4 regions of the Kitasatospora azatica KCTC 9699 genome follow, and region 1 is predicted to be linked to each of the others. Evidence: riboswitches for the same ligand, from Rfam matches in the RefSeq annotation. Region 1 holds a riboswitch; each other region holds the start of a gene.
The links. A riboswitch is a leader RNA that binds a small molecule or an ion and turns the genes downstream of it on or off. The one in region 1 is predicted to bind cyclic di-AMP.

Region 2: it holds a riboswitch for cyclic di-AMP, as region 1 does, so the genes downstream of both, BR98_RS35700 (transglycosylase family protein) here and BR98_RS42360 (transglycosylase family protein) in region 1, are expected to answer to the same signal.
Region 3: it holds a riboswitch for cyclic di-AMP, as region 1 does, so the genes downstream of both, BR98_RS40120 (hypothetical protein) here and BR98_RS42360 (transglycosylase family protein) in region 1, are expected to answer to the same signal.
Region 4: it holds a riboswitch for cyclic di-AMP, as region 1 does, so the genes downstream of both, BR98_RS04385 (glycoside hydrolase family 16 protein) here and BR98_RS42360 (transglycosylase family protein) in region 1, are expected to answer to the same signal.

What each region holds. Positions count from the first base shown of each region.
Region 1 is NZ_JQMO01000003.1:2,296,189-2,299,489, reverse strand. It holds gene eno (phosphopyruvate hydratase) at 1-715, opposite strand, end outside; gene BR98_RS42360 (transglycosylase family protein) at 932-1,630, opposite strand; cyclic di-AMP (ydaO/yuaA leader) riboswitch at 1,634-1,799, opposite strand; gene BR98_RS20905 (cytochrome P450 family protein) at 2,011-3,285, opposite strand.
Region 2 is NZ_JQMO01000003.1:5,689,628-5,692,928, forward strand. It holds gene BR98_RS35695 (permease) at 1-299, shown strand, start outside; gene BR98_RS35700 (transglycosylase family protein) at 378-1,610, opposite strand; cyclic di-AMP (ydaO/yuaA leader) riboswitch at 1,618-1,780, opposite strand; gene BR98_RS35705 (hypothetical protein) at 2,325-3,236, opposite strand.
Region 3 is NZ_JQMO01000002.1:1,446,435-1,449,735, forward strand. It holds gene BR98_RS06745 (hypothetical protein) at 1-149, shown strand, start outside; gene BR98_RS06750 (DUF11 domain-containing protein) at 205-651, shown strand; gene BR98_RS06755 (glycoside hydrolase family 16 protein) at 680-1,219, opposite strand; gene BR98_RS40120 (hypothetical protein) at 1,345-1,935, opposite strand; cyclic di-AMP (ydaO/yuaA leader) riboswitch at 1,939-2,126, opposite strand; gene BR98_RS06765 (helix-turn-helix transcriptional regulator) at 2,277-3,044, opposite strand; gene BR98_RS06770 (class I SAM-dependent methyltransferase) at 3,187-3,301, opposite strand, start outside.
Region 4 is NZ_JQMO01000002.1:924,664-927,964, forward strand. It holds gene BR98_RS04380 (beta-glucosidase) at 1-8, shown strand, start outside; gene BR98_RS04385 (glycoside hydrolase family 16 protein) at 77-1,498, opposite strand; cyclic di-AMP (ydaO/yuaA leader) riboswitch at 1,502-1,672, opposite strand; gene BR98_RS04390 (aldo/keto reductase) at 1,855-2,844, opposite strand; gene BR98_RS04395 (CaiB/BaiF CoA transferase family protein) at 2,917-3,301, shown strand, end outside.

The sequences.
Region 1 (3,301 bases):
GCGCGACGTCCTTGCCGGGCACGTAGCCGGCCTTCTTGATGGCCTCGGTGATGAGGTCCAGCGCCTCGCGGTTGGAGTCCAGGTTCGGCGCGAAGCCGCCCTCGTCGCCCAGGCCGGTGGACAGGCCCCGCTCCTTCAGCACGCCCTTGAGCGTGTGGTAGACCTCGACGCCCCAGCGGACGGCCTCGGAGAAGGACTCCGCGCCGATCGGGGCGATCATGAACTCCTGGATGTCGACGTTGGAGTCCGCGTGCGAACCGCCGTTGAGGATGTTCATCATCGGGACCGGCAGCACGTGCGCGTTCGGACCGCCGAGGTAGCGGAAGAGCGGCAGGTCGGAGGCCTCGGAGGCGGCGTGCGCGACGGCCAGCGAGACACCCAGGATGGCGTTGGCGCCGAGCGAGGACTTGTCCGGGGTGGCGTCCAGGTCCAGCATCGCCTGGTCGATCAAGCGCTGCTCGGTGGCGTCGTAGCCGACCAGCTCCGGGCCGATCTGCTCGATGACGGCGAGGACGGCCTTCTCCACGCCCTTGCCGAAGTAGCGGCTCTTGTCGCCGTCACGCAGCTCCAGAGCCTCGAAGGCACCGGTGGATGCGCCGGACGGGACAGCGGCACGGCCGGTGCTGCCGTCGTCGAGGCCGACCTCGACCTCGACCGTGGGGTTGCCGCGCGAATCGAGGATCTCACGGGCTACGACGACATCAATGGACGGCACTATGCATCTCCTTGCGGAAGCGGTCCTGCGGACAGGGATGACGGAGGCGTTACGACCAGAGCCTAACCGCACCGGCCGGTCCAGCCACCCGGGCCTCGGCACCGTCTCACGGTGTGGCTCTGCTACCTGCCGGTAGTTCACCTGAATGCACGCGCGGGGCCACCTGGCACCACCCCGGTGCTGCCCCGCGCGTGCTGCCGGCGGGTCAGCTGCGCGTCAGCTCAGGTGCAGGACCTGGCCAGGGAGGATCAGGTTCGGATCCCCGCCCACCGTCGACCGGTTGGCCTGGTAGAGCGCCTGCCAGCCGCCGAGGATCCGCTGCGCCTGGGAGATATTGGAGAGCGTGTCGCCGGACTTGACGGTGTAGTCCTGCGCGCCGGTCGACGGCGTCGCCGGCGACTGCGGCTGGGGCTGCGTGGGCTGGGCCGGCGCGGGCTGGGCCTTGGGCTGCGTCGGCTTGGGCTGGGCCTTGGGCGTGGCCTGGGATTCCGGCGCGCCGCCGGCCGGGGCCGCGGTGTCCACCACCGCCGGGGCGCCGCCGCGGGTCAGGCCCGCCTTGACCGAACAGACCGGCCAGGCACCCGGGCCCTGGTCCACCAGCACCCGCTCGGCCACCGCGATCTGCTGCGACTTGCTCGCCTGGTTGGCCTGCGCCGCGTACTGGGTGCCGCCGTACGCGGCCCAGGTGGAGGAGGTGAACTGCAGGCCGCCGTAGAAGCCGTTGCCGGTGTTGATCGACCAGTTGTTGGTGCTCTCGCAGTTGGCGACCTTGTCCCAGACGGAGACCGAGGCGGCGTGCGCGCCGGTCGCGGTGAGCAGCGGCATCGCGAGCCCGACTCCGGCCACGCCGGCGATGGCGATGGCCTTCTCGGTATTGGTGCGACGACGGTGACGGCCAGTTCCTGAGAACAGCATTGATGTCCCTCTCCGCACGCCTGCGAGGTGAGCTGTCGGGTTCGGACCGGTGAGGATGGCCCGGCCGGCCGCCCGGATCGCTCCGGCGGTCGGCTTCACCCCTAGCCGTGGGAGACGGCAGAAAATCCTGGGTCCCCCGCCCCTGCCCGGGGTTGAGTCGATGTCCCGCGACGCGGTGGGCAGGATTCGGCGTTACCGCGCTCGGGGTTCGCATCCGCGAACTTCAGGGAGAGTAGGCAGATAGGAAGACCAATCACAAGCTCATATCGCCTACATCACATGAGAATTACGGTCCACTGTGGATCGCCTACTAACGGATCAGGTTTGTCCTGATTGATGAGCATTCAGATCGCCTGCGGGCAAGGGTTGGCGACACGCCGTCAGAGATCGACCGAGCCGACTTCCGGCGTAAAGGAGACCGGCAATTCCCGCAGCCCACGCATGATCAGACCGCCGCGCCAACGCAACTCCTCCGGCTCGGCAGCGAGCTGGAGGTCGGGCAGCCGGGTCAGCAGGGCGGCCAGCGCCCGCTGGCCCTCCAAACGGGCCAACGGCGCCCCGATGCAGTAGTGGATGCCGTGCCCGAAGCCCAGGTGCGGGTTGTCCCGGCGGGCCAGGTCCAGGGTGTTCTCCCCGGCGAACCGGGCCGGGTCGCGGTCGGCCGCCGCCAGCACCACCAACACCGGGTCGCCGACCGGGATCCGCACCCCGCCCACGGTCAGCGGCTCGGTCGCGAACCGCCAGGTGGCCAGTTCCACCGGACCGTCGTAGCGCAGCAGTTCCTCCACCGCCGTGGCCAGCAGCGCGGTCTCGCCACGCTGCACCGACTCCTGCAGCCGGGCCCGCTGCTCCGGGTGGTTCAGCAGGGTGTACATGCCGTTGCCGATCAGGTTGACCGTCGTCTCGAACCCGGCGAAGAGCAGGATGAAGGCCATCGCGGCGGCCTCGTTCTCGGTCAGGTGCTCGCCGTGGTCGCTGGCCCGGATCAGCCCGGAGATCAGGTCCTCGCCCAACTCGCCGCGCTTGCGGTGGATCAGCTCCAGCAGGTACGCCCGCATCTTCTTCACCGCGCGCGCCACCCCGCCGCGCGGGCCGCCGCCATGTCGGATCATCATCCCGGCCCAGTCGCGGAAGTCGTCCTGATCCTCGGGCGGCACCCCGAGCAGGTCGCAGATCGCGTAGATCGGCAGCGGGAAGGCGAACTCGTGGATCAGGTCCGCCGAACCGCGCCCCGCGAAGGAGTCCACCAGCCGGTCGGTCAGCCGCTGCACCTGCGGCTCGAACTCGGCCACCCGGCGCGGGGTGAAGGCCTTGGAGACCAGCCGGCGCAACCGGGTGTGGTCCGGCGGGTCGATGTTCAGCAGGTGCGTCATCAGGTTCGCCTGGCGCTCGCCCGGGATGCCCACCCGGCCGGTGCGGTGCGCATGCGCGTTGTGGTGCGTGGGGTTCTTGGAGAGCCGGGCGTCGGCCAGCGCCTGCCGGGCGTCCGCGTACCGGGTCACCAGCCAGGCCTCCACCCCGCTGGGCAGCGTGGTGCGGTGCACCGGGGCGTGCTCGCGCAGCCAGGCGTACGCGGGGTACGGGTCGGCCGCGAACTCCCAGCTGAACAGGGGCGGCATCGGGGGCTGGAGGGGGCTCTGGGGCTGGTCCGGCATGTCCTGACGGTATCCG
Region 2 (3,301 bases), 3.4 Mb from region 1:
TCACCTGCACCCTGCTGCCGCTGCTGGTGCTCTGGTTCGGGCTGCGCCGGGGACAGCCCTGGAAGGTCCGCGCGGCCTGGATCACCGGCGCCCTGGTGATCGCCTCACCGAACCTGTGGACGCTCGGCGTGGTGGTCGGCAACGGCAGCGGCGCGCACGCGGGGCAGCGCACCATGGACGTCAACGCCCCCTGGTTCCGCGGCGCCTCGCTGCTCGGGGCGCTGATCGGAGCGGCGGTCTTCGGCGCGCTGCTCCGGTACACCCGCCGACGCCGCGCACCCGGGCCCGCGCCACGCTGAACTCAGGCCCCGTCAGCTCACGGCCGAAGGCCGCTCCCCGGGTACGGGGAGCGGCCTTCAATCGGTCCTGCGGCGGGGTCAGACCCGGCCGGCGAAGTCCGGGGTGTAGTTGGCGATGGTCTCGTACTTCACGCCCGCGCTCGGGTTGGCGGCCTCGACGTACTTGCCGTTACCGATGTACAGGGCGACGTGGTAGACGCCGGAGGCGCTGCCGTTGTTCGACCAGAAGAGCAGGTCGCCGGGCTGAACGTTGCTCAGCGAGACCCGGGTGCTGGCGGCGGCCTGGTCGGCGGCGACGCGCGGGATGGAGACGCCGGCCTTGGCCATCGCGGCCTGGGTCAGGCCGGAGCAGTCCCAGCCGCCGTTACCGGTGCCGCCCCAGATGTAGGCCTGGCCGACCTGGGACTCGGCGAAGGTGATCGCCTTGGCGAAGGCGCCGGTGGCGGTCTGCGCGCTGGCGGTGGTGGCGGTGGTGGTCTGGGCGCTGGTGGTGCGCACGGCCGGGGTGGCCGGGGCGCTGGCGGCGTCGTTGTCCGAGGACTTGTCGCTGCTCTGGGTGGCCGGGGCCGGGGTGACCACGGTCTTGGTGCCCAGGGTGAGGTGCTGACCCGGGTAGATCAGGTTCGGACCCTGGGTCAGGACCGACTTGTTGAGCTCGTAGAGCTTCTGCCAGCCGCCGTCCACGTTGTGGTTCTGGGCGATCTTGGACAGCCAGTCACCGGAGGCCACGGTGTAGCTCTCGTTGACCGTGGTGGTGGTCGGCTGCGGTGCGGCCGCGGTGGCGTCCTGGGAGGCGCCGCGGTGGCCGGAGTGGCTCTGGGCGCTGCCCTGGTCGGCCTTCGGGGTCTGCGCGGCCTTCGGGGTCTGCGCGGGCTGCGGGGTCTGCGCGGGCTGGCTCTTCGCCGCGGCGCTGGTGTCCACGGTCGGGGCCGCGCCACCGCGGGTCAGGCCCGCCTGGATGGAGCAGACCGGCCAGGCGCCGGGGCCCTGGTCGGCGAGCACCTTCTCGGCGGTCGCGATCTGCTGGTCCTTGGTGGCCAGGTCGGCGCGCGGGGCGTACTGGGTGCCGCCGTAGGCCGCCCAGGTGGAGGAGGTGAACTGCAGGCCGCCGTAGAAGCCGTTGCCGGTGTTGATCGACCAGTTGCCGCTGCTCTCGCAGGCGGCGACCTTGTCCCACACCGAGACCGGCGCGGCGGAGGCGGTGGTGGCGGTGACGCACGGCAGGGTCAGGCCCAGGCCGATCAGGCCGGTCGCGGCGATGACGCGCTTGGCGGTGCGGGACGGGCGGTCCGTGGCAGTGGTGGGCAGCATGAAGACGCGTTCCTCTCCTACGCCTACGAGGTGAGCTGTCGGATTCGGGCTGGAGTTGCCCGGCCGTGCTGAGCACGGCTTCACCCCTAGCCCCTGGCGGCCGGTCCGTGGACCGGTGCCGGGGCGGCTTACCTGGTTCCCCCGCTCCTGCCGTGGTGCGTTTTCGCGCTGCCAGCGGTGCCGGTGGCAGGACTCGGCGTCCGGCCCACTGGGTCCGTGTGACCACGAACGGGGAGCACGTTAGACAGAGATAAGTTGAATCCGCAAACAGCTGTGATCGGCGTCACATCGCCTTCACCAGCCCTTCAAGATCGACCGGGGTGGGTATCTGAGGGGGTGTCGGCGCCCGCTGGGCCAAGGGGGCTCGGCGGTGGGGGAGTTGCCGGTCCTTCAGGGTGACGGTTCGTCGGCGGACGGACCTTTCCTGACCCAGCCTCAGCGGTCCGTTCCGACCGCCCGCGACCGGGCCCGAGGTCCCGCAGTTACCGTTTCGAGACCAAAGCCGACTCGCCCTCAGATGTCCGTTTTGCCCGGTCATTGGCGTCCCGTCAGCTCGGGTTGCCCGCCGTCTTCCGTGCTCGGGTCCGCCGCCGGCGTCTCCGGTGCTCCGGTCGGCCGCCGGCGTGTCCCCTGTCCGGAAACGCCGACGGCCCCGCTCCCGCCCTGGCGGGCGGCAACGGGGCCTTGAACTGGTGCGAGGGCTACCGAGAGGTCTCAGGCCTGCTCGGCGGGCTCCTGCGGGTCTTCCTCGACGGGCGCGGGCAGCGCGGCCAGGTACGCCGAGGCGACCAGCTGACCGACCGTGGGGTAGGCGCCCAGCGGCGCGGCGCTCGGGCAGCCGGTCTGCTCGCTCGCGCCGAGCAGCAGGTCGCCCGCCGCCTCCGGACCGATCACCAGCGGAGCCAGTGCCGGGCGCTGCGAGCCGGTGGCCCGCAGGTGCTCGACGGCGCCGGCCACCGAGCCGGGCACGTCCAGCGCGGCCGCCACCACCGGCACCGCCAGGCGGGCCGCGAGCAGCACGCCGGTGATCCCGGCCGCCGCGGCGGCCTCCTCGCCGCCGACGGTGGTCAGCACCACGCCGTCGGCCGAGGTGGCGATGGCGAACAGCCGGGCCCGGTCGGCGCGGGCCAGGCCGGCCTCGGAGAGCCGCACGTGCACCGCCTCGGCCAGCAGCGGGTGCGGACCGAGCACGTCGGTCAGCAGCGCGCCGGTGTCGGCGGCCAGCTGCTGCAGCTGCGGCAGGTACGGGTGCGGGCCGAACAGCAGCGGGACCAGCACCGGCGCGGGCAGCCCGGCCTCGGCGGCCGCGCCCAGCAGCGACTCGACAGTGGGGATGGTCGGCTGCCCGCCGGTCTCGCCCTCGGCGGCCTGGGCGGCTTCGGCGGCCGACGGGCCGGGCAGCCAGCCCGCCGCGGCCTCGATGCCGGGCTGCTCGCCGCGGATCACCGAGAGCAGCTCGTTCACCACCGCGACCGCCTCCGGGGTCGCCTCGGCGGGGACCGCGAGGACGAGCGCCGGCGCGCCGGCCGGCACCTCGGGCCGCTCGGGCCGACGGTGGCGCCCCCGTGCCCGGGAGCCTGGCGTGCGGACGGGCAGTGGTGCGCCCGGGATGGCTGCAGTGCTCATGGCGCAGAATCGTAGGACATGCGCGCGATCATTCCGCATCCGGCTGCCGTTCCGGGGGTCAGCCA
Region 3 (3,301 bases), on a different contig from region 1:
CGGGCCAACCGTTCCAGCTCTCCTCGCTGCCGAGCAAGCCGCTGCTGGACATGCACGTCCAGGCTGCGGAGTTCATGGAGATCGCCCGTAACCCCAGCCGGATGATGTCCCCGCGTGTCGACGGCGCCCCGCCGGAGGAGGAGACGTAGCGTCGTAGCTCTCCAGAGCTGCGGCGAAAGGCCAGGACCGATGAGGCGGAGCTGGGTGAGCGCGGTACTCGTGCTCTGCGCGGTCGGCGCGCTGACGGCGGCCGGTCCGGCTCCGTCCGGCGCCGACCTGCAGGTCGTCCCGCTCGATCCCGATCCCGTCGCCGCCGGTGGCAGTACTACCGTGCATGCCTTCGTCGCCAATGGTGGGCCCGAGGTGGCGGGGGCGTTCACGGTGACGGTGCGGGTGCCGGTGGGGGCTCGGGCGGTGGGGCCGTACTTTCCGGCGGGGTGTGTGGCGAGTGAGGCCGGCCGGGTGGTGCGGTGTGCGTTTCCGGCGGGGTTGCCGCAGTTGCGCAGTGCGACTGCGCTGGTGCCGGTGCGGGTGGCTGACTGGGCGTCAGGGACCTTGTACGGCGGTTGGGTTACGGTCAGGAGCGACGACGACCCGGATCGGTCGAACAACACGGGGTCGTTCGTGATCCGGGTCGCCGGGTCTGACTAGGGGGTCGGGCTGAGGCCGGGCCGGCTGATCAGCGGTAGACCCGCACGTAGTCGGCCGCGGTGGTGATCGGGGTGGAGCTGGTCGGGGCGGAGTGGTACTGGCCCGCGCTGATCGACAGGTTGAGGATCAGGTAGGCCGACCAGTTGGCGCCGACACCGGTGTTGTCGGAGAAGACCTTGACGCCGTTGACGTACCAGTCCACCGAGTTGGCGCCGTAGTAGGTGCCGATGGTGACCCACTGGCCGGGCTTGACCGCGTTGGCGTCGGTCAGGTACTTCTGGCCGCCGTTGACGTGGTTGGTCAGCTCGAGCAGGTTCGGGTTGTCCGGGTGGTACTCGAAGGAGTCGATCTCGTTGCCACCGTTCTGCCAGGTCCACAGCGCGGGCCAGGCACCGGTGCCGCCGGGGAGCTGGACCCGGGTCTCGGCGTAGTCGCCGGTCTTGACCTTGAAGCCCTGCTGCGTGCCCTCGGTGGTGAGCAGACCGGTGGTCCAGGCCTGCTTGCCGTTCTCCAGGGTGTGGCTGCTGGGCTGGGCGGTGAAGGTGGCGACACCGTTCGCGAGCGACACGTCGGACGGGTCGAGCCAGTCCAGCTTGTTGTCGTCGGGGTTGTGGTTGCCGTACTTGAACGAGCTGGTGGTGGAGGTGTTCCAGCGCGAGGTGTCCAGCGGGCCGTTGAACTCGTCCGACCAGGTCAGCGACTTGCCGGGGATCGGCGAGCCGGTGGTGGGGGACGGGGTCGGGGTCGGCGTGGGCGTCGGCGTCGGGGTGGGCGTGGGAGCCGGCGCCGGGGTGGGCGTGGGGCCGGCGCGGGAGCGGGGGCCGGCGCGGGCGCCGGGGCCGGAGCCGGGGTCCCGTTGCCGACGGTCAGCTTCTGGGTGGCCAGGTTGTGCCAGGCACCGGCCTGGTCCTGGTAGAAGCCGAAGATGTTGTAGGTGCCTGCCGGGAAGCTGCGGCTGCCGGTGGTCAGCGAGACACCGGACGGGCAGATCTGCGCGTTGCTGCGCGAGCCCGGGAAGTCGAGGTTGTTGCCGGCCGCGTCACGCACGCCGACGCCGAGCGTCTTCACGGTGAAGCAGGAGGTGGCGTGCACGGTCAGCGCGGCGCTGGTGGCGACGCCGGTGGCGGCGGTGGTGGGGGTCAGCCGGTCCTGGGTGACGGTCGGCGTGGCGGTCGGGGAGGGGTTCCAGGACCAGGCGTGGGCCTGGCCGACCATGGGCACGGCGAGCAGACCGAGTGCGCCGGCGAGGACGCCGAGGCGGGCAGGCGTGGCGGAAGAGATCATCTAGGGTCCTCTTGCGACGCCTTCGGGGTTAGCTGTCGGGTTCGGACCGCAAGATGGCCCGGCCGTCATGGGAAAGGGACGGCCTCACCCCAAGCCGCTACCTCGCCCGGCCTGCCCGGAGGGCACGCGGAGCAGGGTCGTGGCATCACTGCCTTGGGTCCCCCGCTCCTGCCTGTCAGCGGTGCTGTGGTACCGACCGACGGGCAGGCAGGATTCGGCGTCCCGGCGGTTGGGCCCGCTGCTGGTGGCGGACAGCTTGAGCGTAGGCAGATGATCTGATCATCATCAATGTCACAGAGGTCACAGGGGAATCAGTCGTCATCCGCCCCCGGGAGGCGCTCTCAGCTGCCGACCGGCCGACCCTGCCACAGCGTGCCGACCGGTCGGCCCTGCCACAGCGCCGCCGCCTCGACCCGGCTGTGCACCTGGAGCTTCGCGTAGGCGTGTTCCAGGTGCTTGTCCACGGTGCGGGCCGAGACCTCCAGCCGGTGCCCGATCTGACGGTCAGTCAATCCCTGGGCGAGCAGGTCGAGTACCGCCGACTCACGGGCCGTCAGCGCGGCCCGCTGCGGCAGCGGCGGCGGGGCCAGCCGGTCCAGCGCGTGGCTGAGCCGGGCCCGCAGCAGGGCCGCCGAATCCAGGTCCGGCTGCCCGAAGTCGCTGCCGCTGCGGTTCACCACCAGGCAGACGGTGCGCCGCCCGGTCGGCGCCCAGCCGGCCGGGAAGGCCATCGCCAGTTGGTAGTCCGCGTGCACCCCGCCCAGCACCTCGTTGTAGGTGCCGAGCCGGTGGTACTCGGTCAGTGACTGCAGGTCGGAGCGGCGCAGCGGCACGCCCGGGCCGTTGATGTCGGTGTGCCGGAAGAGCGGGTCGGCGGGGGCGTGACGGTAGAAGCCGGCCACCGCCTCCGGGCTGAACAGGTCGACCGGCGTGTGCACCGGGAAGCGCCCGGCGGGAGTGCGGGTGGACCAGGTCAGGCTGTCCCCGGGAACCGTGCGGAGCAGCAGTGGCAGCAACGCCGGGAGGAGGGTCTCCTCGTCGACGGCGTCGAGCAGTAGGTCGATCACGGCGCAGATGCGTCGCAACCCGGCCTCCCCGGACGGAGCCACTCCAGAAGCGTGCTCCCTCCGGGGAGACCGGGTCAAGCCGGGCCCCGACAAACCCGGCCCGATACCGCCCGGCCCAACAAGGGCGGCCAGTGGCGGTGGTCCAGCGGCTGCGGGCCACCGGAGGCGGCCCAGCGGCGGCGGTCTAGCGGCTGGCGGCGTACACCCGGTTCACCGGGCTCTCGGCGGCCAGCCTCCAGTGGTGCAGCCCGGCGTCGTCGGCCAGGTGCCGCATCGCCTCCTCCCCGGCGTGGTTGCCC
Region 4 (3,301 bases), on a different contig from region 1:
TCTCCTGACGGTCAGTCAGTTTCCTACACGTCCGCCCGGAGCGCCCGACTGAGGGCGCTCCGGGCGGGCACGTCCGTCAGCCGGCCTGCCAGTACTTCACGGAGGAGATGGCGATGTCCGCCGAGGAGCCGACGGCCGGCACGGTGCCGCTGGTGCTCGTCTCGGACTGCAGCACCCAGTGCATCGGGTGCGCCGGGACGTTGGACGTGGAGTGGCCGATGACCTTGCCGTCCAGGTAGAAGGTCAGGCTGTCCTTCTGCCAGTCGATGGTGGTGGTGTGCCAGGCACCCGCCTCGGCGACGTTGGTCTCGTAGGCGTCCTGGTCGGAGCCGGAGGTGCCGCCCTGGCGGTGCATGTAGGCGCCGATCGTGCTGTCGAGGGAGCCCTCGGGGAAGTCGATCTCGCCGTTCTGCGGCCAGATGTCGCCGTCCGGCCAGAGCAGCCAGGCGGTCTTGAAGCCGGCCGCCGAGGTCGCCTTCCAGGTCACCTCGAACTTGCCGTACAGCACGCCGCCGTCCTGGCCGACCGCGCCGGGGAGCTTGGGGATCGGCGCCGCCACCCAGGTGCCCGCGCTGTCGCGGTTGAGGTGCAGGTTCAGCTGGCCGTTGGCGATGGACATCGTCTTGGCGGGGCTGTAGGTGCCGTTCTTGGTGGTGTCCTGCCAGCCGTCCGGGTAGGCCCACCACTTCGAGTCCACGTTGGCCGGGACCCCGCTGCAGTGATGCCCCTGGGGGGTGCCGTCGGAGTCGCAGCCGGTCCAGCTGCCGAGCGGGACGCTCTCGCCGCTGAAGTCGTCCGACCAGGTCGGGGCGGTGCCGGCGCCGGTCGGCGTGGCGGTGGGCGACGGGGTGGGCGTGGGCGTGGCGAACGGGCTGTTGGTGGGCGTGGGCGACGCGGTCGGGGTCGGCGAGGCGGTGGGCGTCTGGGTGGCGCTCGGGGTCGGCGACGGCGACGCGGTGGGCGTGGCGCTCGGGATCGGCGTCGACGTCGGGGTCGGGGTCGGGGTCGACGTAGGGGTGGGGGTCGGCGTCGGGGTCGACGTCGACGTAGGAGTGGGGGTCGGCGTGGGAGTCGGCGACGGGCTGGCCGCTCTGCTGACCGTCAGCGTCTTGGACGGGAGGTTGTGCCAGCCGCCCCTGGAATCCTGCCAGTAGCCGAACTCCGTGTACGTGCCCGCCGGCAGCGTGCGGGTGCCGGTGGTGATGGTGAGCCCGCTCGGGCAGATCCGGGCGTTGGTAGCCGGGCCCGGGAAGTCGAGGTTGTTGCCCGCGGCGTCCCGGACGCCCACGCCGAGGCTCTTGGCGGTGAAGCAGCTCCCCGAGTGAACGGTCAGTGAGGCGGCAGCGGCGACGTCGGCGGCCATCGCGGTCGGCGAGAGGCGGTCCTGCACCACCCGCGTGCTGGCGGCCTCGGCGTTGCCGAAGACGGTGACGGCGAGCGTGGCGGCGGTGACCGCGACCGCTGCGCCCATCCGGACAGTTGTGGCAGAAATGCGCATGGAGGAGTCCCTCTGCGACGCCTGCGAGGTGAGCTGTCGGGTTCGGGCGGAGGTACGCCCGGCCGCCTGTGGGAGCGGCTTCACCCCAAGCCCTGGCTGCCGCACGGTGCGCATGCGGGAGTCAAGGCGCTTACCTGGTTCCCCCGCTCCCGTCCGTGACAGTGCTCGATCGACCGCCGACGGGTGGACGGGACTCGGCGTCCCGGCAGCGGCCGCCCGCACCCGGCGGACGGCTCGTTGAGGCTAGGCAACCCGAGTGGACCTGACAAGCTGTGGCCCGATCCTGTTGCCCAGCTCACACTTCCACTGCACAACTGATCACAGGTGCCTCACCAGCGCGTGTGCACCTGGTCGCGTCACCAGCGCGTGTGCACCTGGTCGCGCAGCCGGCGGTCGTACAGCTCGCGGACGGCAGCCAGGGTCGTGTCCGGCAGCGGCGGCAGCCCGGCGGCGGCCGCGTTGGCGCGGGCCTGCTCGGGCGAGCGGGCACCGGGGATCACGGTGCTCACCCCGGGCTGCTGGATGATCCAGCGCAGCGCCGTCTGGGCGGGTGTCGCGCCGGCCGGCGCCAGCTCGCCGAACTCGACCGCCGCGTCCACTCCCGTGGCGAAGTCCACGCCGGAGAAGGTCTCGCCCTGGTCGAAGGCGGAGCCGTCCCGGTTGTAGGTCCGATGATCGCTCTGCGGGAAGACGGTGTCCTTGGTGTAGCGGCCGGAGAGCAGGCCGGAGGCGAGCGGCACCCTGGCGATCACCCCGACGCCCGCGGCCCGGGCCGCCGGCAGCACCTCGTCCAGCGGCTTCAGCCGGAACGGATTGAGGATGATCTGCACGCTGGCCACGCCCGGCCGGGCGATCGCCGTCAGCGCCTGCGCGCAGGTCTCCACGCTGACCCCGTAGGCGGCGATCCGGCCCTCCGAGACCAGGGTGTCGAGGCCGTCGAAGACCTCGTCGTCCGCGAAGACCGCGGTCGGCGGGCAGTGCAGCTGCACCAGGTCGAGCCGCTCCGTGCCCAGGTTGCTGCGGGAGCGGTCGGCCCAGGCGCGGAAGTTCGCCAGGCTGTAGTGCTCCGGGAGCTGCTCCACCCGGCGGCCGAACTTGGTCGCCACGGTCAGGCCGGGCAGTTGGTCGGCTCGTTCCCGCAGGAACCGGCCGATCAGCTGCTCGCTGCGGCCGTCGCCGTAGACGTCGGCCGTGTCCAGGAAGCTGACGCCCGCCTCGACCGCCGCGTCCAGCACGGCGAAGGCGTCCTCCTCCCGGACCTCGCCCCAGTCCGCACCGAGCTGCCAGGTGCCCAAGCCGACGACGGAGACCGGTTGACCGGTCCGACCCAGTACGCGCTGTTCCATGCCCCGACCTTTTCATATCGGCCCGCCGCACTGCACGCTTACAGCTGCACCCGCACCTGATCGGAGCCACGCGTGAACTCGACCACCCCGCTGCCGCTCGACGGCGTCACCGTCGTCTCGCTCGAGCAGGCGGTCGCCGCACCGTTCGCCACCCGGCAGTTGGCGGACCTCGGGGCACGGGTGATCAAGATCGAACGTCCCGGAGGTGACTTCGCGCGGGAGTACGACCGGGCCGTGAAGGGCCAGTCGGCGTACTTCGTCTGGTGCAACCGGGGGAAGGAGAGCGTGGTCCTCGACCTCAAGGAGGAAGGCGACCGGGCGCTCTTCGAGCGGATCCTGGCGACCGCCGACGTCTTCGTGCAGAACCTGGCGCCGGGCGCGGCGGAGCGGCTCGGGCTCGGGGCGGACGCCCTGCGGGAGCGGTACCCGCGGCTGATCGTCTGCGGCATCTCCGGGT